Regions from separate parts of the Dokdonella aquatica genome, predicted to be linked through region 2. Evidence: riboswitches for the same ligand, from Rfam matches in the RefSeq annotation. Region 2 holds a riboswitch; each other region holds the start of a gene.
The links. Region 2 has a riboswitch for cobalamin ahead of metE (5-methyltetrahydropteroyltriglutamate--homocysteine S-methyltransferase). Riboswitches for the same ligand answer to the same signal wherever they lie in the genome.
Positions count from the first base shown of each region.

Region 1: another riboswitch for cobalamin. It lies ahead of ACQQ2N_RS09090 (TonB-dependent receptor domain-containing protein); the one in region 2 lies ahead of metE (5-methyltetrahydropteroyltriglutamate--homocysteine S-methyltransferase).
Region 3: another riboswitch for cobalamin. It lies ahead of ACQQ2N_RS07405 (ribonucleoside-diphosphate reductase subunit alpha); the one in region 2 lies ahead of metE (5-methyltetrahydropteroyltriglutamate--homocysteine S-methyltransferase).

Region 1 covers NZ_CP197094.1:2,059,589-2,066,995, reverse strand. The annotation lists gene rdgB (RdgB/HAM1 family non-canonical purine NTP pyrophosphatase) at 1-77, shown strand, start outside; gene hemW (radical SAM family heme chaperone HemW) at 129-1,307, shown strand; gene ACQQ2N_RS09095 (CPXCG motif-containing cysteine-rich protein) at 1,300-1,488, shown strand; cobalamin riboswitch at 1,553-1,791, shown strand; gene ACQQ2N_RS09090 (TonB-dependent receptor domain-containing protein) at 1,910-3,697, shown strand; gene ACQQ2N_RS09085 (DUF1631 domain-containing protein) at 3,881-6,193, shown strand; gene ACQQ2N_RS09080 (PilZ domain-containing protein) at 6,204-6,542, shown strand; gene ACQQ2N_RS09075 (TetR/AcrR family transcriptional regulator) at 6,558-7,202, opposite strand; gene ACQQ2N_RS09070 (efflux RND transporter periplasmic adaptor subunit) at 7,283-7,407, shown strand, end outside.
Region 2 covers NZ_CP197094.1:454,011-461,417, forward strand. The annotation lists gene ACQQ2N_RS01875 (DUF6607 family protein) at 1-433, opposite strand, end outside; gene metE (5-methyltetrahydropteroyltriglutamate--homocysteine S-methyltransferase) at 683-2,968, opposite strand; cobalamin riboswitch at 3,160-3,390, opposite strand; partial or broken gene ACQQ2N_RS01885 (TonB-dependent copper receptor) at 3,502-5,557, shown strand; gene ACQQ2N_RS01890 (DUF4142 domain-containing protein) at 5,694-6,317, shown strand; gene ligD (DNA ligase D) at 6,340-7,407, shown strand, end outside.
Region 3 covers NZ_CP197094.1:1,636,908-1,644,314, reverse strand. The annotation lists gene ACQQ2N_RS07415 (ribonucleotide-diphosphate reductase subunit beta) at 1-626, opposite strand, end outside; gene ACQQ2N_RS07410 (GIY-YIG nuclease family protein) at 747-1,043, shown strand; gene ACQQ2N_RS07405 (ribonucleoside-diphosphate reductase subunit alpha) at 1,323-3,788, opposite strand; cobalamin riboswitch at 4,048-4,269, opposite strand; gene ACQQ2N_RS07400 (hypothetical protein) at 4,360-5,100, opposite strand; gene ACQQ2N_RS07395 (coniferyl aldehyde dehydrogenase) at 5,185-6,600, opposite strand; gene ACQQ2N_RS07390 (gamma carbonic anhydrase family protein) at 6,819-7,358, shown strand; gene ACQQ2N_RS07385 (hypothetical protein) at 7,358-7,407, shown strand, end outside.

The sequences.
Region 1 (7,407 bases), 1.6 Mb from region 2:
AGAACGCGATCAGCCATCGCGGCCAGGCGCTGCAGCGGCTGCGCGCCCTCTGGCCCGCGGAGGGGCGGCTCGCCTGAAGCCGCCGCGTGCCTTGCCGGGCCGCCGACGCGCCACCATGCTGTGATCCCATGCCGCTGACCGCACCACCGCTGTCGCTCTACGTGCACATCCCGTGGTGCGTGAAGAAGTGCCCGTACTGCGATTTCAACTCGCACGCGGTTCGCGACGGCATTCCGCAGGACGCCTATGTCGACGCGCTGCTGGCCGACCTCGACGGCGACCTCGCGGATTTCGGCGCGGCGTCGCATGGCCGCCCGCTCGCGAGCGTGTTCTTCGGCGGCGGCACGCCGAGCCTGTTCTCGCCGGCCTCGATCGGCCGCATCCTCGACGGCGCCGAGCGGCGCCTCGGCTTCGCGCCCGGCATCGAGATCACCCTCGAGGCCAATCCCGGCACGATCGAGCACGGCCGCTTCGACGGCTACCGGAGCGCGGGTGTCAACCGCGTGAGTTTCGGCGTGCAGAGCTTCGACGACGACAAGCTGCGCCGGCTCGGCCGCATCCATTCGGCCGACGACGCCGCCCGCGCGATCGGCGAGGCGCGCGACGCCGGCATCGACAACCTCAACCTCGACCTCATGTACGCGCTGCCGACGCAGGATCTCGACGGCGCGCTCGCCGACGTCGAGCGCGCGCTCGCGCTCGCGCCCGAACACCTTTCGCACTACCAGCTCACGCTCGAACCGAACACGCTGTTCGCGTCGCGACCGCCGCCACTGCCCGACAGCGACGCCGCCTGGGACATGCAGGAGCACTGCCAGCAGCGCCTGGCCGAGGCGGGTTACGCGCAGTACGAAGTCTCGGCCTACGCACGCCCGGGCCGGCGCGCCGCGCACAACCTCAACTACTGGCGCTTCGGCGACTACCTCGGCATCGGCGCGGGCGCGCACGGCAAGCTCACCGATGCCGCGGCCGGCACGATCACGCGACGCGCCAAGCAGCGCACGCCGCGCGCCTATCTCGAACACGCGGCGACGGCGCGACGAATCGCCAGCGACACGTCACTCGCATCGGCCGACCTGCCGTTCGAGTACATGATGAATGCGCTGCGCCTCGTCGACGGCGTGCCGCGCGCGGACTTCGCCGCGCGCACGGGCCTCGACGACACCGCCCTCGCCGACGCGCTCGGCGAGGCGACGGCACGCGGCTGGATCTCACGCGACGAGGCCGTGCTGCGCACGACGGACGAGGGCCAGCGCCTGCTCAACGACGTGATCGGCCTGTTCCTGCCGGAGCGCGAGCATGCTTGAGTTCGTCGTCGTGCATTGCCCGTATTGCGGCGAAGGCTTCGAGACCAGCGTGGATTGCTCGGCCGGCTCGCAGGCCTACGTCGAGGACTGCGCGATCTGCTGTCGCCCGATCGAGGTGCACGTGCAGGTCGGCGAGGACGAGGAGCTCGTCGGCGTGTCGACGCGCCGCGACAGCGACTGACGGCCTGCGGCGCGATGACGCGCCTCCGATCCCCCTTCGCTTGCGGGCACCCCGGGCGGCACCTACACTCCGCGCCGCCGCAGGTGCCCTGCCGTCCATGACGTCGGGGTGAAACGGGAAGCCGGTGCGAAGACTGCTTCGGGCGACGATCGCCCGCACCTTCCATTCCGGCGCTGCCCCCGCAACGGTAGGCAAGCCAAGCCTGGTCGAAACGCCACTGTGCCGAGCACGGGAAGGCGACCGGGTCGATGCCGCAAGGCATCGCTTGCAAGCCCGGAGACCGGCCCGTGGCGGACGTCGACGACGTCCACAGTTCCAGGCGTCGCGGCGGGCGACGGACCGGATGGCACGAAGCCCGGCTTCGTCCGCCCGTTCCTCCGTGCGCGCCTGGTGTCGCGGGTGCGCGTACCGGAGAAACCCCATGTTCCGTCCTTCCCTGCTTTCCGTTTCGATCCTCGCCGCGTTCGCGGCGCCCGCCTCGGCTTTCGAGGCCACCGAGCAGCCCGAAGTGGTCGTGACCGCTTCGGGCGTGTCGCAGACCGTCGACACCGTGCTCGCCGACGTCAGCATCATCACGCGCCAGGACATCGACGCCAGCGTCGCGCGCGACACCAGCGATCTGCTGCGCCTGCAGGCCGGTGTGGACATCGCGCGCACGGGCGGCCCGGGCAGCCAGACCTCGGTGTTCCTGCGCGGCACCAACAGCAACCACGTGCTCGTGCTCGTCGACGGCGTGCGCGCCGCCGCACTCGGCACCGGCGCCTTCACGTGGGAAGCGCTTCCGCTCGACACGATCGAGCGCATCGAGATCGTGCGCGGCCCACGCGCGAGCTACTGGGGCTCCGACGCGATCGGCGGCGTGATCCAGATCTTCACGCGCAAGCTCGACGGCGCGCGCGTGAGCCTCGGCTACGGCAGCGACAACGACCGCAAGGCGACCGCCGGCTACGGCGCGCGCGGCGACGCCGGCGGTTTCGCCGTGCAGTTCGGCTGGCGCGCGACCGACGGTTTCCCGAGCCAGAACGAGAACGGCTTCGGCTACGAGCCCAGGGACCACGGTTTCGAGAACCACTACGCGACGGTTGGCGGCGATGCGCGCCTCGGCACGCAGACGCTGTCGGGCTCGATCACGCGCAGCGAAGGCGACGTCGAGTTCGCCGGCGGCGACTCGAGCTTCACGCAGCAGGTGATCAGCGGCGTGCTCGAGGGCGCGCTCGGCGCACAGTGGCAGCACCGCCTGCAGCTCGGCAACACGCGCGAGGACTACGAGACGCCGGCCTATTTCTCGCTTTACCGCAGCCGCCGCGACAGCATCGGCTGGCGCCACGACGTCGCGATCGCCGGGAACCAGCGCATCGTCGCCGGCATCGACCACGTGCGCGAGGAAGGCGACAACCGCGGCAGCTACGTCGAGAAGCGCGACAACACCGGCCTGCACCTCGGCTGGATCGGCAGCTTCGGCGCGATCGACACCGACCTTTCGGTGCGCCACGACGACAACAGCGAGTTCGGCAACGCGACGACGGGATCGGGGGCGCTCGGCTGGCGTTTCGGCGACGCCGCCCGTGCCTACGCGAGCTACGGCCAGGGCTTCCGTGCGCCGACGCTCAACGAGCAGTTCTCGCCGGGCTTCGGTGGCTTCTATGCCGGCAATCCCGAGCTCGATCCCGAGAAGTCGCGCAATGCCGAGATCGGCGTCGAGTTCACGCCCGCCGAGGGACAGCGCTTCAAGGTCAACGTGTTCTCGAACCGCGTGCGCAACCTGATCAGCTTCACGGGTGTCGACTTCCAGGCCGAGAACGTCGCCCGCGCGAAGATCCGCGGCAGCGAGCTCGCCTACGACGGCCGCTTCGGCGACTGGAACCTCGGCGCGACGTTCACCTGGCAGGATCCGCGCAACGAGGACACCGACACCATGCTGCTGCGCCGCACGAAGCAGAAGGTGTCTGCCGTCGCCGACTACCGCCTGGGCGATGCGGGCACGGTCGGCGCCGAAGTCCTGCATGCCGGCAGCCGCGACGACGTCGGCGGCATCGACCTGTCGAGCTACACGCTGCTCAACCTGCGCACGACGTGGCGCCTCGCCGCGGACTGGTCGCTCGCCGCGCGCGTCGAGAACGTGACCGATCGCGACTACGAGCTCGCTTACGGCTACAACACGCCGGGCCGCACCGGTTTCGTCGAAGTGACCTGGTCGCCCGCAAAGTGACGCCCCCGATCCGCCGCGCCTTCCCGGTGCGGCGGATCGGGCCTGTTCGCCCCCTCGCGGCCGTGCCAGAATGCCGAGGCACGCGGACGGGGAGACGCCGTGGACCGGATGGCCAGAGGGACGGGATCGCAGGATGGCGCTCTGCGCGTCGTGCGCGTGGCCGAGCGCACGTTTCCGCGCCGGGTGCGCGCCCTTCTCGAGGGTCTGCTCGCACGCACGGCCTTCTTCGACACCGCCTTGTCGCTGCTGTTCGACGAAATCGAGCAGCATCTCTTCAAGCAGGCCGATCGGGCCCATACCAACGAGCAACAGGCACGCATGTTCGAGTCGATCCGCGCGATCAAGCGCGGCAAGGCCGATATCATGCCGCGCTTCCTCGTGCACCTCGAGACGCGCCTCGCCCAGCTCGACGAGATCGCGTCGCTGCGTGACAGCACCCCGACGACGCGTGCGTCGTCACCGACCAAGCTCGAACTCGTCGACTCTAGCGATCTCGAGGTGTCGCTCGCGATGCAGGACATCGCGAGCAAGAGCGAGATCCGCCATACCCAGGCGCTGCACATGCTCGGCCACCGCCTCGGCGTGATGGCGGGCCGCCCCGCGTTCGACGCGGAGGACATGCCACTCGCGCCGTTCGCGCTCGTCGAGGCCATGCGCTACGCGATCGAGGCCGTCGACATCGGGGTCAACGACCGCATCCTCGTCTTCCAGGCCTTCGACCGCGTCGTCATGGGCCAGGTCGGCACGTTCTACGAGGCCTGCAACCAGTACCTCTCCGACCAGCGCGTGCTCGCGAACCTGCAGCCGCGCGTGCAGCGGCACGTGCCCCAGAAGGCGGCAGACCCGCAGGCCAAGGCCGAGCAGAAGGCATCCGAAGCGAAGGCATCGCCGTCACCCGACGACGACGCGGCGACACCGCAGGCGGCGGCGCAAGCGGGAACCGGCACGGCGAATCCGCGGGCGGACTCCCCTCGCGACGCCACGGCGTCGCCTGCCGCGCATGATCCCGCGCCGTCGCCACCGCCCCCCGGTTCGGCCGATCTCGCCGCCCAGCGCGACGCCGTGCTGTTCTCCACCCTGCGCCAGCTGCTCGCCGAGCGTCGCCGCAGCCTCGGCGTGACGAACACGGCTCCGGCCGCGTCCTACCTCGCCACGCGCGACGACCTGCGCAGCGTGCTCGACACGCTGCAGAAGCGTCCCGCCGGCTCGATCGGCGATCCGCGCGGACGGGCGCCGGGCCATCTCAAGCACGACCTCCTCAACCAGCTGCGCGCGCACAGTCCGCAAGGGCGCGCACCGGTCCTGGCCGAGGAGGATTCCGACACGATCGACCTCGTCGGCATGCTGTTCGACTACATCGCGCAGAGCCTCGGCACGCAGGGCGCGGCCGCGCAGTCGTTGATGTCGCGGCTGCAGGTACCCGTGCTGCGCACGGCGCTCGGCGACAAGACGTTCTTCACCAACCGCGAGCATCCCGCGCGCGTGCTGCTCAACAGCGTGGCCGAGGCCGGCACGCTGTGGATGGGTGACGACGACGGCGACCGCGGCTTCGCCGACAAGATGACCTCGCTCGTCGACCGCGTGACGAACGAGTTCGACGGCGACGTGTCGCTGATCGAGAACCTCGTCGGCGACCTCGGTCGCCACGTCGCCCAGCTCACGCGCCGTGCCGAGATGGCCGAGCGCCGCCACATCGATGCCGCCAAGGGCCGCGAGAAGCTCGATCTCGCCCGCGAGCGCGCCAACGGCGCGATCACGCGGCTGCTGTCACGGTCGGGCAAGGTGCCGCCGATGGTGCGCGCGGTGCTCGAACAGGCGTGGACCGATGTCCTTGCGCTCACGCTGCTGCGCCAGGGCGAGGAGAGCCAGGCGTATCGTCGTCGCCTCGCCGTCGCCGACCAGCTGCTCAAGCTCGGCGAGGGCGATGCCGCCTCTCGCGTCGACGCCGCGCTGCGCGACGAGGTGCGTAACGGCCTCGTGCAGGTCGGCCTGCACGCCGAGGAGGTCGACGGCGTGGTCGGCAAGCTGTTCGATCCGGGCGGGACTGCCGGCGAGAAGAAGACCAGCCACACCGAGCTCGCCTTCACGCTCAAGAGCAAGCCTCGCCTCGGCGTCGACGGTGCCACGCACGAGCCGGCCGAGCCGGCCGAGAAGGTCGCACCCGCACCGCTGACCGCGGAGGAGCAGCGCATGCTGCAGCGCATCCGATCGCTGCCGTTCGGCACGTGGTTCGAGTTCGTCACCAACCAGCAGGGCGCCACGGTGCGCCGCAAGCTCGCGTGGTTCTCGACCGTCACGGGGCGCTGCCTGTTCGTGAACCAGCGCGGCGCGCGCGCCGAGGAACGCTCGATGGACCAGCTCGCGCGCGACCTCGTACGCGGCCAGGTGAAGCTCTACAACGCCGAGGGCGAGAGCATGATCGACCGTGCCTGGAAGGCCATCATGGGCACGCTGCAGCAGTTCGCCGGGCATCCCGGCAACGCGATGCCCGCGTGAGGGGCCTGCGATGAACGAACACCGCCGCTCGCCGCGCAAGACCGCCTACGTGACGATCCCCGTCACGAACGCGATGACCGAAGAACCGTTCGGCCGCATCGGCAACCTGTCGGCCGACGGCATGCTGCTCGTCTGCAACCGCGCGGTGATGGACAACGCGCTGTTCCAGCTCACGTTCGAGCTCACCGACGCCGACGGCCGACCGCATGCGCTCGAGGTCGGCGTGCACGAACAGTGGAGCGAGCCCGCGAACGTGCCCGGCCAGTACTGGATCGGCTTCCAGTTCATCGACATCGCCCCGCACGATCGCGCGGTCGTCGAATCCTGGCTCGGCGACCTCGCCGACTAGGGCGAAGGACGCCGGTCAGCCGCGCGTCGCGTAGGCGCGCAGGAACATGTCCACGGTGGCGCCGAGGTGCGCTTCGATCTCGGCCTCGCCGAACGGCCCGCCGCAGCAACCGCACAGCAGGCGCGCGTGCAGCTCGCCCTTGAGCAGGCAGAAGAACTGCGACGAGGCGCGCTCGACATCAGGGATCTCGAGATGCCCGGCCGCGATCTCGCGGCGCAGCAGGTCGCCGAACACGCGCTGCACGACCTGCGGCCCGGCTTCCCAGAACACCTGCGCAAGCTTCTGCGAACTGCCCGTGCCGGCCGTGAGCAGGCGGTGCAGCGCGATCGACTCCTCGCTGACGATGAGGCCGAAGAACGCGCGCGCGATCACGTGCAGCTGCGTGCGCAGCGAGCCTTCGACGGGCACGTCGAACAACTCGGGCGGCAACTGCTCGACACACTTGATGCGCACGGCCTCGGCGAACAGCGTCTCCTTGTCCTTGAAGTGGCTGTACACGGTCAGCTTCGACACACCGGCCGACGCCGCGATGGCGTCCATGCTGGTGCCTTCGAAGCCGTGCTCGGGAAACAGCCGCTTGGCGGCCTCGAGGATGGCGGCTCGTTTCTCGAGGTCCTTCGGACGACCCGGACCGGACGATCTGGCGATGGCTGCGTTCATCTAAAAAAATACTGGACTGACGGGTTCTGTTTAATTACTATACCACGCAGTTCATCATCTGTCGTCAGGGATTTCGAACGATGCATGCCTCGACGGTCGTCACGCGCGCGCTGGCCGCCCTGCTGGCCGTCGCCTGCCATGCCTGCAGCTCGCACGCCGAACCCCCTCCGCCGCCCCGCGTGGCCCGGGCGGCCCAGCCGCAACC
Region 2 (7,407 bases):
CGGTGCCCCAGCTCTGGTACGGGCGCGACGGCTTGAAGCCCGGCGTGAAGCCGGCGACCTCGATGAAGTCGAAGCTCGCACGGTAACCGCCGGTCATCGCGAGGATCGCGCGGCGATCGCGCTCGAACGCGTCGATGCCGGGCTCCTGCAGCGAGCGCCAGCCTTCCGAAACCTCGGTGTCGAGCGTGATCGGGGTGCCACGCGTGGTGCCGCCGCGCGGCGCGAGCTCGCCGCCTTCGACGAACTGCCACGCGAACGTGTACTGGCGCGAGGCCGGTGCATCGGTGGCGGCCGAGGCAGGCGTCGGGTTCGGTGCTGAAGCAGGCGCGGCATCGGTGGTCTTTGCCGCGGCGGGCGCAGGGCCGACGGCGGCCAGCGGCATGGACACGAAGAGGCCGATGACGGCCGATACGGCGAGGGTACGGGAGATCAAGCGATCACTCCTTGCGAGGCAGGAAGCGCCGGCGCACGGCCGGTTGGCGGGTCGCCGAGGATAGACGCGAATCGTTCCCATTTCCATCCGGGCCCTACCCTGCCGTGAAGGCGAACACTCCCGCGACATCCGATGCTCCTTCGTCGATGCGAGAGTGCCACGGGGCGCATGCGGGACACGTGATCCACGCATCCCGCATGCGCTCCCGTCATCTCGTCGCCGGCCGGTCTCGCGGTGGCGACGTCCGCGTCACGCCGGGGTGTCCGAACGCAACGCCTTCGCCGCGGCCACCATCGCCACGAGCGCGGCACGCGTTTCCTTCCAGCCACGCGTCTTGAGCCCGCAATCCGGATTGACCCAGATCTGCCCGGCCTCGAGCACGTCGCGGGCCTTGTGCAGCAGCTCCGTCATCTCGCCCTGGTCGGGCACGCGCGGACTGTGGATGTCGTACACGCCGGGGCCGATCCCGTTCGGGTAGCGGAACCTGACGAAGGCATCGAGCAGCTCCATGCGCGAGCGCGAGGTCTCGATCGAGATGACGTCGGCATCCATCGCCGCGACCGCCTCGATGATGTCGTTGAACTCGGAGTAGCACATGTGCGTGTGGATCTGCGTGTCGTCGCGCACGCCGGACTGGGTGATGCGGAAGCTGTCGACGGCCCAGTCGAGGTAGGCCTTCCAGTCCGCGCGACGCAGCGGCAAGCCCTCGCGCAGCGCCGGCTCGTCGATCTGGATGATGCCGATGCCGGCGGCCTCGAGGTCGAGCACCTCGTCGCGCAGGGCGAGTGCGATCTGCCGGCACGTCCTCTCGCGCGGCTGGTCGTCGCGCACGAACGACCACTGCAGCACCGTCACGGGGCCCGTCAGCATGCCCTTCATCGGCCGCGGCGTGAGCGACTGCGCGTACTGCGACCAGCGCACGGTCATCGGTGCCGGACGCGCGACGTCGCCGTAGATGATCGGCGGCTTCACGCAGCGCGAGCCGTAGCTCTGCACCCACCCGTTCTTGGTGAAGGCGAAGCCGTCGAGCTGCTCGCCGAAATACTCGACCATGTCGTTGCGCTCGAACTCGCCGTGCACGAGCACGTCGATGTCGAGGGCCTCCTGCGCGCGCACGCATGCCTCGGTCTCGGCGGCGAGGAACGCGTCGTACTCGGCCTGCGAGCGCTTGCCGGACCTGAACGCCGCGCGCGCTTCACGCACCTCGCGCGTCTGCGGGAACGAGCCGATCGTGGTGGTCGGGTATGCCGGGAGTTTGAACCGCGCGCGTTGCTGCGTACGGCGCACCGTGTACGGTGACGGTCGCGCCGAGTCGGCGCCCTCGACCGACGCGAGGCGCGCGGCGACATCGTCGCGATGTACTTTCTTCGACGCACGGCGCGACGCAATGCGCTCGCGCGCGACCTCGAGCGAGCCTTGCGCCGACACCATGCCGTCGAGTGCATCGGCGAGGATGCGCAATTCCTCGATCTTCTGGCGCGCGAAGGCGAGCCAGCGCAGGACATCGGCGGGCAGCTGGTGCTCGAGCGTCGCATCGATCGGTGCGTGCAACAGCGAGCACGACGGCGCGACCTGCAGGCGTTCGCCACCACGCGCAGCATGCGCGCGACGTGCGAGCGCGAGCGCGCGGTCGAGGTCGGTGCGCCACACGTTGCGGCCATCGACGAGGCCGAGTGAGAGCGTCCACGTGGCCGGGATCGCCGCGAGCACCTCGTCGAGCTGCTGCGGCACACGCACGAGGTCGACATGCAGGCCGTCGACGGGCAGCGACGCGACGAGCGCGAGGTTGTCGCCGATCGCCCCGAAATACGTCGCGAGCAGCAGCTTCGGGCGCTTCACGTCGGCCAGCGCGGCGTAGGCGTCGCGGTAGGCGGCATGGTCGTCGCCGTCCTGGTCGAGCACGAGACAGGGCTCGTCGATCTGCACCCAGTCCGCGCCCGCATCGGCAAGCCTGCCGAGCAGTTCGGCGTAGGCTGCGACCAGCGCAGGCAGCAGGTCGAGGCGATCGCTGCCGTCGATGCTCTTGGACAGCAGCAGGAAGCTGACCGGTCCTAGCAGCACCGGACGCGCGCGCGCGCCGGCGTCGCGCGCCTCGAGGAACTCGGCGACGGGCTTGTCGCCACGCAAGCGGAAGGCTTGCCCGGCCTCGAGTTCGGGTACGAGGTAGTGGTAGTTCGTATCGAACCACTTGGTCATCTCGAGCGCGGGAAGATCGACGCCGTCCTGCTGCAGGCCGCGCGCCATCGCGAAGTAGCCCTGCAACGGGTCGGCATCGGCGAGCGCGCAGTAGCGCTGCGGGATCGCGTCGAACAGGAAGGCCGTGTCGAGCACGTGGTCGTACAGCGAGAAGTCGTTGCACGGCACGATGTCGGCGCCGGCTGCGTGCTGCAGCTGCCAGTGCCGGTGGCGCAAGGCCTTGGCCTGCATCTGCAGTGCACTCGCGTCGGCATCCCCGCGCCAGTAGGCCTCGACGGCCTGCTTGAGTTCACGTCGGATCCCGATGCGCGGGAAGCCGAGGTTGATCGCTTGGGTCATGGTGTGGTCCTCGATTCGTCATGAATGGAGGAACGAAGGAAAGGCGTCGGCCGACCGCCTGCGCAGCCGTCGTCACCCGCGACCTTCGCCCCCTCGGGCGAACCGGCACTCGCGGGCACGCGTGCGCACGCACGCCTCCGCATGGAGGCGCGGCATGCCCACCGCCTCCCACGGGCGCCAGGTCAGGCAGGGATCGCTCCCTGGCCGAGGCAGGTCTTCGGGCTCGTGGACGTGGTGCATGCGCACGCACCGCCTACTGTCCGCCGCTTCCCGGTCCTCGCGGACCAGTGCTGTTGGCGAAGGTCGTTTCCACACACCGCTGCGGGGCAGCGCCGGATTTGGCATGGGCCGTACCGGCTTCCCTTTTAAATTCATCCCTTCATGCAGATGAAGAGATGAATACCTTGGCGTGCGCATGCTGGACCGTTTGCGGCCGCCGGTCAAGGACGATGCCGGCCGGGTGCGACCGTCGGTCACGTCCCTCGCGACGATGCCGGTGATGTCATCGGGGGATCCCTTCACCCACGACATCGATGAAACCCACCACGCTGAACGCGGCGATCGCCGCGATCCTGTTGCATGCCTCTCCCGTATCGGCTGCAGATGCGGTCGACGACGACACCGGTGCCGTGTTCGAGCCTGTCGTCGTGATCGCGGTCGCACCGCGCACGCCGCTCGTGTTCGAGACCGATCCCAAGCTGCCGCGTCAGCCCGTGCCCGCGAGCGACGGCGCCGACTACCTCAAGACGGTTCCCGGCTTCACGGCGATCCGCAATGGCGGCACCAACGGTGATCCGGTGCTGCGCGGCATGTTCGGTTCGCGCCTCAACCTGATGTCCAACGACGGCACGATGCTCGGCGCGTGCCCCGCTCGCATGGACAACCCGCTCTCGTACGTCGCACCCGAGACGTTCGATGCGCTCACCGTCATCAAGGGGCCGCAGTCGGTGATCTGGGGGCCCGGCGCTTCGGCAGGCACCGTGCGCTTCGAACGACGTACCGCGCGCTTCGACGAACCCGGATGGCGTACCGACGCGAGCGTGCTCGCGGGCTCGTGGGGACGCCACGACGAGGTGCTCGACGTCGCCGCCGGTGCGCCACGCGGCTTCGTGCGCATGACCGCGAACCGTTCCGAGCAGGGCGACTACGACGACGGCGCCGGACGCCGCGTGCCATCGGCCTGGAAGAAGTGGAACGCCGACGTCGAAGCCGGCTGGACGCCCGACGCTGACACGCGCCTCGTCGCGACGCTCGGCCGCGGCGACGGCGAGGCGCGTTACGCGGGTCGCGGCATGGACGGCTCGCAGTTCGAACGCGAGAGCGCCGGCCTGCGCTTCGAGAAGACGCACCTCGGCGGCGTGCTGGATGCGATCGAGGCGAGCGCCTACCTCAACCATGCCGACCATGTCATGGACAACTACAGCCTGCGCGATCCGGACCCGACCGGCGCGATGCCGATGCCGATGGCGGCGAATGTCGACCGCACGACGCAAGGCGCACGCCTCGCGACCACATGGCGCTGGCGCGACGCGAGCCTAGTCACCGGCCTCGACCAGCAGACCAATCGCCATCGCAACCGCAGCGGCATGGGCGTCGGCACGTACACCGCGGAGCCGTGGGTTCCCGATGCGCGCTTCACGAACCTCGGCGCGTTCGGCGAGCTCACGTGGACCCTCTCGACACGCGACCGCCTCGTCGCGGGACTGCGTGCCGACCGCGCGACCGTCGAGGACCGTCGTCGCGACAGCGGCAGCATGATGCCGATGCCCAACCCGACGTTCGGCGTCACGCGCCGCGACACGCTCGTCTCGGGCTTCGCGCGCGTCGAGCGCGAGCTGTCCGCCGTGCCGTCGACGACCGTGTACGCCGGCATCGGCCGCGTCGAGCGCTTTCCCGACTACTGGGAACTGTTCTCCGCCGACGCGGCGGCGATGGATGCGGCCAACGCGTTCGCGTCGGTACGGCCCGAGGTCACGACCCAGCTCGACGTCGGCACGCAGTTCGAGGGCGAGGCGATCCGCGCGTGGGCCTCGCTGTACGCGGGACGCATCGACGACTACATCCTGTTCCGCTACAACGAAGGCGGCATGATGGGCCGACGTCGCAGGTCACGAACATCGATGCGCGTACATGGGGTGGTGAACTCGGCGCGACGTGGCGGTTCGCGCCGTCGTGGAAACTCGATGCCTCCGTCGCGCACGCGCGCGGCAATAACCGCAGCGACGATCGCGCGCTGCCGCAGATGCCGCCGCTCGAAGGGCGGTTCGCCGTCGCGTGGGACGCACGCGCGTGGTCGTTCGGTGCGCTCTGGCGCGTGGTCGCCGGGCAGGACCATGTGCGCGCGACGACGGCAACGTCGTCGGTCGTGATCTCGGCCCTAGCGCGGGCTTCGGCGTGTTCGCGCTCAACGCGGGCTACCGCTTCAGTGATACGACACGCCTCAGCGCCGGCGTCGACAACGCCTTCGACCGTACCTACGCCGAGCATCTCAATCTCGCCGGCAATGCGGCATTCGGCTATCCGGCCGATCCCGTGCGCATCCACGAACCCGGACGCACGCTGTGGGCGAAGCTCGACGTGAGGTTGTGATGCGGGACGAGACACGGCAATACGCCACGCTTGTCCAATCCGACCCGACGCTGAACGCGATGCGCGCATACCGCAGGGGTTCATCACGGCGCGCCTAGCGTGTACTCCGGGATCAGGGAACGCGCGGAGGCACGCCATGCCACGTCACGACACTCGCTTCGCCGGAGGTTTCCTCGCGGCACTCGTGCTGGCCTGCGCGGCCGTCGGCGCGATGGCGACGACCGTCACGCCGAGGACGTCGTCCGACGCCGCCGGCGATGCGGCCTTCATCGCCGACACGGCCCGAGCCGCGACGACGCTGCGCATGATGGGGCAGCTCGCGATGCAGGAAGGCGACGACGAAGCGATCCGTGCCTGGGGCCGTGGCCTCGCCGACGAGCACGACGCGTTCCTCGCCCAGCTGACGGCCGCCGCGAGACCCGGCACACCCGAGCTTCCGACAACGGTGTCGACACGCCAGCAGGACACACTCGTCGAGCTGTCGCAATGGCGCAGCCACTGGTTCGACCGTCGGGTGGTCGCGGCAGCGATCGAGGAGCAGCTCGCGCTGCTGTCGGCGTTGCAGGCACGCCTCGGCACACGCGGCGACCGTACCGGCGACGCCTTCGACGATCTCGCCGAAGCCTATGTCGACCGACTCCACACACACGTGGTGGCCGCGGTCGCGCTGCGTGCCGCGGCGGGCGAGGATCCACCCGAGGCCGTGGCGTCGGGTACGCCGACGTTCGAGGCTGTCGCGTACCCGGTCGCGCCGCGCTGAGCGCGCGACACGACGTGACGCGATGGGCCTCGCGACCTACGCGCGCAAGCGCGACTTCCGCGCCACGCCGGAACCCGAGAAGGGTGGCCAGGCCGATCGGCGCCGCTTCGTCGTCCAGTTGCACCACGCCTCGCATCGTCACTTCGACTTCCGGCTCGCGTTCGGTGGCGTCCTCAAGAGCTGGGCGATTCCGAAAGGACCGAGTTTCGATCCCGGCGTGAAGCGCCTCGCGGTCGAGGTCGAGGACCACCCTCTCGCCTATGCCGACTTCGAGGGCGATATTCCCGCAGGGCACTACGGTGCGGGCCATGTCGACGTGTTCGACTCGGGCACCTGGGAGCCGCAGGGACCGGTGCGCGAAGCGCTCGCGAGGGGCGAACTCAAGTTCACGCTGCATGGCGACATCCTGCGCGGGTCGTGGGTGCTCGTGCGCACGCGCAAGCAGGGCGGACGCCAGCAGTGGCTGCTGATCAAGCACGACGATGCGTACGCAGGGCCACGCGAGGCCGACGACTTCGTCGATCCACGCACCGATCGCCCGTGGCCGCTCGCGAAACGACGCGAGACGTGGCCCGAAGCGTCGAGTTCCATGTCGACCCGCACGCGCGATACGCCGCGAGCACGCGCGCCGGGTGAACGCGCACCGATGCAGGCGCCGTTCGCACCCGAGCTGTGCCACGCACGCGATACACCTCCGACCGGCAACGATTGGCTGCACGAAGTGAAGTGGGACGGCTACCGCATCCTCGTCACGGTCGCGCGCGGCAAGGTCCGGCTGTGGTCGCGCAACGGCATCGAGTGGACGCAGAAGCTTCCTGCACTCGTCGAGGCGTTCGCGTCGCTGGGCTTCACGAGTGCACAGCTCGACGGCGAACTCGTCGCGCTCGAGGACGGCGAGGTCAGCTTCAATGCCTTGCAGGCACGCCTGTCCGGCGAGTCGGAAGGCGACGTGCTCGGCATGCTGTTCGACCTGCCCTACCTCGAGGGTCGTTCACTGCGCAACGTGCCGCTGCTCGAACGCAAGCAGCTGCTCGCCGAGCGTCTCGCCCGACGCACGCACCCGCTACTGCGGCATTCGGACCATCAGGTC
Region 3 (7,407 bases), 1.2 Mb from region 2:
GAGGCGAGGCCGTGCAGCAGGCCGCGCGAACGCAGGAAGTAGACGTAGGCGAACGCGGCGAAGAAGAACAGGCCTTCGATGCACGCGGCGAAGCAGATCAGGTTGAGCAGGAACTCGCGACGCTGCTCGCGCGTCTCGACGCGATCGAGCTTCTGGATCGAGTCGATCCACTTGAAGCAGAAGTCGGCCTTGGCGCGGATCGACGGGATGTTCTCGATCGCCGCGAACGCCTTGTTGCGCTCCTCGGGATCGGGCAGGTAGGTGTCGAGCAGCGTGAGATAGAACTGCACGTGCAGCGCCTCCTCGTAGAGCTGGCGCGACAGGTACATGCGCGCCTCGGGCGCGTTGATGTGCTTGTAGAGGTTGAGCACGAGGTTGTTCGACACGATCGAGTCGCCGGTCGCGAAGAACGCAATGAGGCGATGGATCAGGTGGCGGTCGGCCGCCGACATCTTCGACTTGAGGTCGTTGATGTCGGGTGCGAAGTCGACCTCGTCGACGGTCCACGTGTTCTTGATCGCGTTGCGGTACATCTCGAAGAACTCGGGGTAGCGCATCGGCCGGAGCGTGAGCTCGAAGCCGGGGTCGAGGAGATGCTGCTTGCGGATCGGAGGCTGGGTGGACATGGCGTTCACTCGTGGGTGGTGCGCGGCCGGGCGGTCGCTGTTGGCTTCGTCATTCCGGCGAAGGCCGGAATCCAGTGGCTTTCAATCGGGTATACGCATGGACATCGGAAGGAGCGCGCCATGAGGGATCACGTGCCGTGCGTCTACATCCTCGCCAGCCGGCGGAACGGCACGCTGTATGTCGGCGTGACGTCCGATCTTGCCGGGCGCATCTGGCAGCATCGCAACGAGGTCGTGGACGGCTTCAGTCGGCGACATCACGTGCATCTCCTCGTGTGGCTCGAAGTCCACGACGCCATGGAGTCGGCGATCCAGCGCGAGAAGGCGATCAAGTCGTGGCGTCGCGCATGGAAGATCCGCCTCATCGAAAACATGAACCCGTACTGGCGTGATCTGTACACGGAGATCCTCGGTTGACGGAAGGCGCTGGATCCCGGCCTTCGCCGGGATGACAGACCTTCCATCGAGGTCCGACCGATGTCCTGTCTGTCGCGCCTTCTCACCGCGCCCTCTTCACTGAAGAAACCGGATGACCGGCGCTTTGCAGTGTTGTGAAGCGCCTCCGGCCTTCGCCGGATGGCGAGCAGCGAGTCCAGATCTGCACGGCCTCCATGGCCGTCGTACTTTCATGGACGTCATACCTGACATCGGGTCACCCCGGCGCAGGCTAGGGTCCAGCGACTTCGAACGGCCAACCTACTGACACGCCTCGCAATACTCCGGATTCTCGAGCGAGCAGAACACCGCGCTCGTGGCTTCCTCGACCGTCGGCGCGGCGGGTGCCGGCGTCGGGGCGATGCTCGCGGTGCTGCCGACCGTGGTCTTGGCGATCTTCGTGGCCGGGCGCGAACGCAGGTAGTAGGTCGTCTTCACGCCGGCCTTCCACGCGTACATGTACATCGACGACAGGCGCCCGATGTTCGGGTTCTCCTGGAACAGGTTCAGCGAGGCGCTCTGGTCGATGTACGCGCCGCGCGCGGCGGCGTGGTCGATGAGCACCTTCTGAGGCAGTTCCCACACCGTGCGGTAGATGTCGCGCAGGCGCTGCGGGACCGCCGCGATGCCCTGGATCGAGCCTTCGGCGAGCTTGATCTCGTCGCGCACGGCGTCGGTCCACAGGCCGAGCGACTTGAGTTCCTCGACGAGGTAGCGGTTGACGACGAGGAAGTCGCCCGACAGCGTCTCACGCTTGAACAGGTTCGACACCATCGGCTCGATGCACTCGTAGCAGCCCGCGATCGAGGCGATCGTCGCGGTCGGCGCGATCGCGACGAGCAGCGAGTTGCGCAGGCCGCCCGTGCGCACGCGCTCGCGCAGCTGGTTCCAGCGCTCGGCCGGAATCGTCTGGCGCGACTGCGGCCAGTAGTCGAACTGCAGCTCGCCGTTGGCGGCGCGCGTCTCGGCGAAGCCCGGGTGCGCGCCGAACTGGTCGGCGAGTTCGCAGCTCTGGGTCAGCGCGTGGAAGTAGATCTCCTCGGCGATCTGCGCCGACAGCGCCTGTGCCTCGACCGATTCGAACGGCATGCGCAGCTGGAAGAACACGTCCTGCAGGCCCATGACGCCGAGGCCGACCGGGCGCCACTTGCGGTTGGCCGTGGCGGCCGTGCCGATCGGGTAGAAGTTGAGGTCGATGACGCGGTCGAGCTGGCGCACGGCCGTGGCGACGGTCGACGCGAGCTTGTCGAAATCGAACGCACCGTCGACGACGTGGCGCGCGAGATTGATCGAGCCGAGGTTGCACACGGCCGTCTCGCCCGACGAGGTGACCTCGAGGATCTCGGTGCACAGGTTGGACAGGTGCACGACGTTGCCGGCGAGCGCGGTCTGGTTCGAGGTCGCGTTGCTGCGGTCCTTGAACGTCATCCAGCCGTTGCCGGTCTGCGCGAGCGTGCGCAGCATGCGCGAGTAGAGCTCGCGCGCCTTGATCGTCTTGACCGCGAGGCCGTCGGCCTCGGCCTGGCGGTAGGCGGCCTCGAACGCAGGGCCCCACAGGTCGACGAAGTGCGGCGTCACCTTGGGATCGAACAGCGACCAGTCGGCGTCGGCCTCGACACGGCGCATGAACTCGTCGGGGATCCAGTTGGCGAGGTTGAGGTTGTGCGTGCGGCGCGCCTCGTCGCCGGTGTTGTCGCGCAGCTCGAGGAACTCCTCGATGTCGGCGTGCCAGGTCTCGAGGTAGACGCAGGCCGCGCCCTTGCGCTTGCCGCCCTGGTTCACGGCGGCGACGGATGCATCGAGCGTCTTGAGCCACGGCACGAGGCCGTTCGAGTGGCCGTTGGTGCCGCGGATCAGCGAGCCGCGCGAACGCACGCGCGAGTACGACAGGCCGATGCCGCCGGCGAACTTGCTGAGCTTGGCGACGTCGGCGTACTTGTCGTAGATGCTCTCGAGCGAATCCTCGGGCGAATCGAGCAGGAAGCACGACGACAGCTGCTCGTGCGCGGTGCCCGCGTTGAACAGGGTCGGCGAGCTCGCGATGTACTCGAGCGACGACAGCAGGCGGTACAGCTCGAGCGTCTCGGCGAGCGAACCGCCGCCGAGCGCGCAGGCGATGCGCATGAAGAAGTACTGCGGCGTCTCGATGACCTTGCGCAGCTCGGGGTGGCGCAGCAGGTAACGGTCGTAGACGGTGCGCAGGCCGAAGTACTCGAAGCGGCGCGTGGCCAGCGGATCGATCGCGTCGTTGAGCTTGCGCGCGTTGAGCGCGACGAACTCGCGCAGGCGCTCGTTGACGATGCCGACCTCGGCACCGCGCGCGACCGACTGCGAGAACGACTGGATCTCCTGGTTGGCCACTTCCTTGTCGACGTACGAGGACAGCAGGCGCGCGGCGAGGAAACCGTACTCGGGCTCCTCGGCGGTCAGCGCGGCCGAGGTGCGGATCGAGAGCTCGTCGAGCTCGCGCGTGGTCGCGCCGTCGTAGATGCCGCCGATCGTCTTGAGGGCGACGCGCATCGGATCGACCGCGTGCAGGCCTTCGGCGCTGCGCGTCACCGCGCGCACGATCTTGTTGAGGTCGACCGACTCGCTCGAGCCGTTGCGCTTGGTCACGCGCATCTGCGCCGGGCTGTGCGGCGGCGTGAGCGCGAAGCCGCTGCCGGCAGGCGCGGCGGGGACGGGTTTGCTGGCCGTCGCGGGCGCGACAGCGGTGGCGGGTTTCATCGGCAGTGCATCACTTGGCGTGGAATCGGAATCGATGGCGTGCGGTGCACGCGAATCGAGGGGGTGCATGGCGTTCCTCCGTGCCGGACCGAAGACCTGCTCCCGAGCGCAGGAAGGTTTCGGCACCGCGACCACGGAACGCGCCACGGGACGGCGGCCCGCACGGGGCTCCGTCCTGCGACGCGCTTCCCCGCGGAAGCGGCCACCTGCGCCGGACCCCGACTGTCCGCCTCCTCGATCTCGGATCGTGAGACGGTGCCTCGGGTACGACGTGCCGGCAGGTCTTCGGGCTCGTGGACACGTGGCCGTCGCCGGCCACACCTCGTCCTGCGCTTCCCAGGGCATGCCCCAGTGCGTGTGCAGGACTCGTTTCCACTTACCGCTGCGGGGCAGCTCCGGAATTGCACCGGATTCCCTTTTAACCACGCTGCGCCACGCGTTCGGCGTGTCGGCGGCGTGGACCGACCGGACACAAGCTATTGTGTCCACCCCGGCACGTCAACCGGATATTTTGGGTTTTTGGGCTTGATTTTTCGGGAACGCGATCGCGTCGCCGTTTCGCGTGGCGCGTTCAGGATCGACGCGTGCGACGTGGCTTCGGCGGCTCGGGTGACGCGTCGACGGCCGCCTCGGACGCGTGCGTCGGCGGCAGCGGCGGCGCCACGGCATCGAGCGCGTCGAGCATCGCGTCGACATCGGAACGACGCCCCATCGCGAACAGGCTGACCGCGGTGCGCGCGACCTGACGCGTGTCGTACCAGGCATAGGCGCCCACGCCGACCGCGCCGACCACGGGCAGCCAGCGCGAGAGGCCGCCGCCGACGAGACGGCGCGTGACACGCATGCCGATCGCGTGGGCGACACGCTCGAACACGCGCAGCGGCACGTCCTGCGCGATGAGCCGCCCACCGACGCGGATCACGAGATCGCGTACCGCCTGCGCGGCGGCGTGGCGGAACAGGCAGTACAGCATCTGCTCGCGCGTGAGGCGTGCGCTGACGCCGTAGACGCCGGCGATGTCGGCGACCATCTGCGCCTGGATGCGCCAGATCGCGAGCAGCTCGGGCACGATCGTGAGCCAGCCCAGCGGCCCCGGCGGCAACGCCAGCGTGCCGGCGGCGAGCGCGGCCTTCTGCGCGGCGGCCTTGGCGACGGCGCGTGCGCGCAGGCCCGGATCGGCCGCGGCGGCCTCACCGGTCGCCGGCACCGTGCCGAGCAGGTCGACGAGGTGCCGCGCGATGCGGTGCGCGAGGTCCTCGTCGGCTTCGGGCTTGCCGCGCTTGGCCGGGATGTATTCGGAAGACTTGTTCATCGTCGTCGAACGTGGCGACATCGTCGCCGAGCTTCAAGATGCAACGGTAGCTGCCCAACCCTGAAGCGCGCGCATCGCGCGACCTCAGCGCATGAGCAGGCGGGTCACGGCTTCGGCGAGGCGCCGGTACGGCGGGCGCAGCAGCGCCATCGACGACCAGCGGGCCTGGTAGAGCACCGGCATGCGCTTGGAGAACGTCAGGAAGCCCTCGTGGCCGTGGTAATGGCCCATGCCTGACGGCCCGACACCGCCGAACGGCAGCTCGGCCTGGGCGAAGTGCAGCACGGTGTCGTTGACGGTCACGCCGCCTGCGAGCGTCGAGGCGAGCACGCGGCGCGTGCGCCGGGCATCGTGGTCGAAGTGGTAGAGCGCGAGCGGCCGCGGGCGCGCGTTGACGAACGCGATCGCCTCGTCGAGGTGGTCGTAGCCGATCACGGGCAGGATCGGGCCGAAGATCTCGTCCTCGAGCACGCGCAGCGGCGCGGGCGGGTCGAGCACGAGCGTCGGCGCGAACACGCGGCGCGCGGGATCGTGCGCGGATGCATTGGGCAGCACGATGACGTCGGCGCCGGCCGCGCGCGCCTCGTCGGCGAGCGCGGCGAGGCGTGCGTACTGCGCGTCGTTGACGATGCTCGTGTAGTCGGGCGAGTCGCGCAGCGCCGGATAATGGCGGGCGACGTAGGCGCGCATCGCGGCGACGAACGCGTCGCGCTGCGCACGCGGCAGCAGCACGTAGTCGGGCGCGATGCAGGTCTGTCCCGCATTGAGCAGCTTGCCGGCAGCGATGCGCGCGGCGGCCGTCTCGACCGGATAGCCCGGCGCGATGATCGTCGGCGATTTGCCGCCGAGTTCAAGCGTGACCGGCGTGAGGTTCGGCGCCGCCGCGGCCATGACCTTGCGGCCGACTGCAGTCGAGCCCGTGAAGAAGAGGTGGTCGAACGGCAGCGACGCGAAGCGCGCGGCGACCTCGGCATCGCCGAGCACGGTGGTCACGCGCTCTTCCGGGAATACCTCGGCGAGCAGTTCGGCGAGCAGCGCCGACGTGCGCGGCGTGTGCTCGGACGGCTTGAGCATGACGTGGTTGCCGGCCGCGATCGCCGCGACCAGCGGCGCGAGCGCGAGGTTCACCGGGTAGTTCCACGGCGACAGCACGCCGACCACGCCGAGCGGCCGCACCTGCACCTCGGTGCGTGCAGGCAGGAACATCCAGTCGGCAAGCGCACGGCGCGGGCGCATCCAGCGCAGCAGGTTCGCGCGCACATGGTCGATCTCGCGCAGTACGGTCATGCCGTCGGAGAGCCGCGTCTCGTGCAGCGAGCGACGCCCGAAGTCGGCCGACATCGCCGCCGCCAGCGCGTCGAAGCGTCGTGCGAGTACCTCGCGCAGGCAGCCGAGATCGCGCAGGCGCCGCGCGGCATCGGGCACGTCGGCCTGCCACGCCGCGCGCATGCGCGAAAGCCATGCGGCGAGGTCGTCGATCGGGGGCGCGGGGGTGTCCATGGCCGCATCTTAACCGCCGTTCCGGCGCGTGGGCGCCCGACGCATGGGGTCGAGAATGGGGTCAGGTTCATTTGTCCGGTGCCGCCGCACGGCAGCGTCGGGCGACAGGGACAAATGAACCTGACCCCATTTTCCGGTCTCGCATCCGGAACCGTACATGCCTCTTCCGGCGCATGGTGCTAGCCTCCGCGCACGTTTTTCCCGCGAAACCTGCTGCCATGAACATCCGCTCCTACAACGGGCTCTCGCCGCGCATCGGCCTGAATGCCTACGTCGATCCCGCCGCCGTCGTGATCGGCGACGTCGAACTCGAGGAAGACGCCTCGATCTGGCCGTGCGCGGTCGTGCGCGGCGACGTGCACCGCATCCGCATCGGCGCACGCAGCAACATCCAGGACGGCGCCGTGCTGCACGTGACCCACGACGGCCAGTACACGCTCGGCGGCTTCCCGCTGCTGGTCGGTGCCGACGTGACGGTCGGCCACGGCGCGATCCTGCACGCGTGCACGGTGCAGGAGGCCTGTCTGATCGGCATGAACGCGACCGTGCTCGACGGCGTGCTCGTCAAGAAGCACAGCATGATCGGTGCCGGCGCGCTGGTCGGCCCCGGCAAGGTCGTCGGCGAGCGCGAACTGTGGCTCGGCAACCCGGCCCGCCGCGTGCGCGAGCTGAGCGACCAGGAAGTCGAGAAGCTCTATTACTCCGCGCACCACTACATCAAGATCAAGAACGGCTACCTCAAGGGCGGCGTCGCGTGATGCGCAAGGATTCGGCGACCGCGAAACTCGGCCTGCCGCCGCTCGTTTC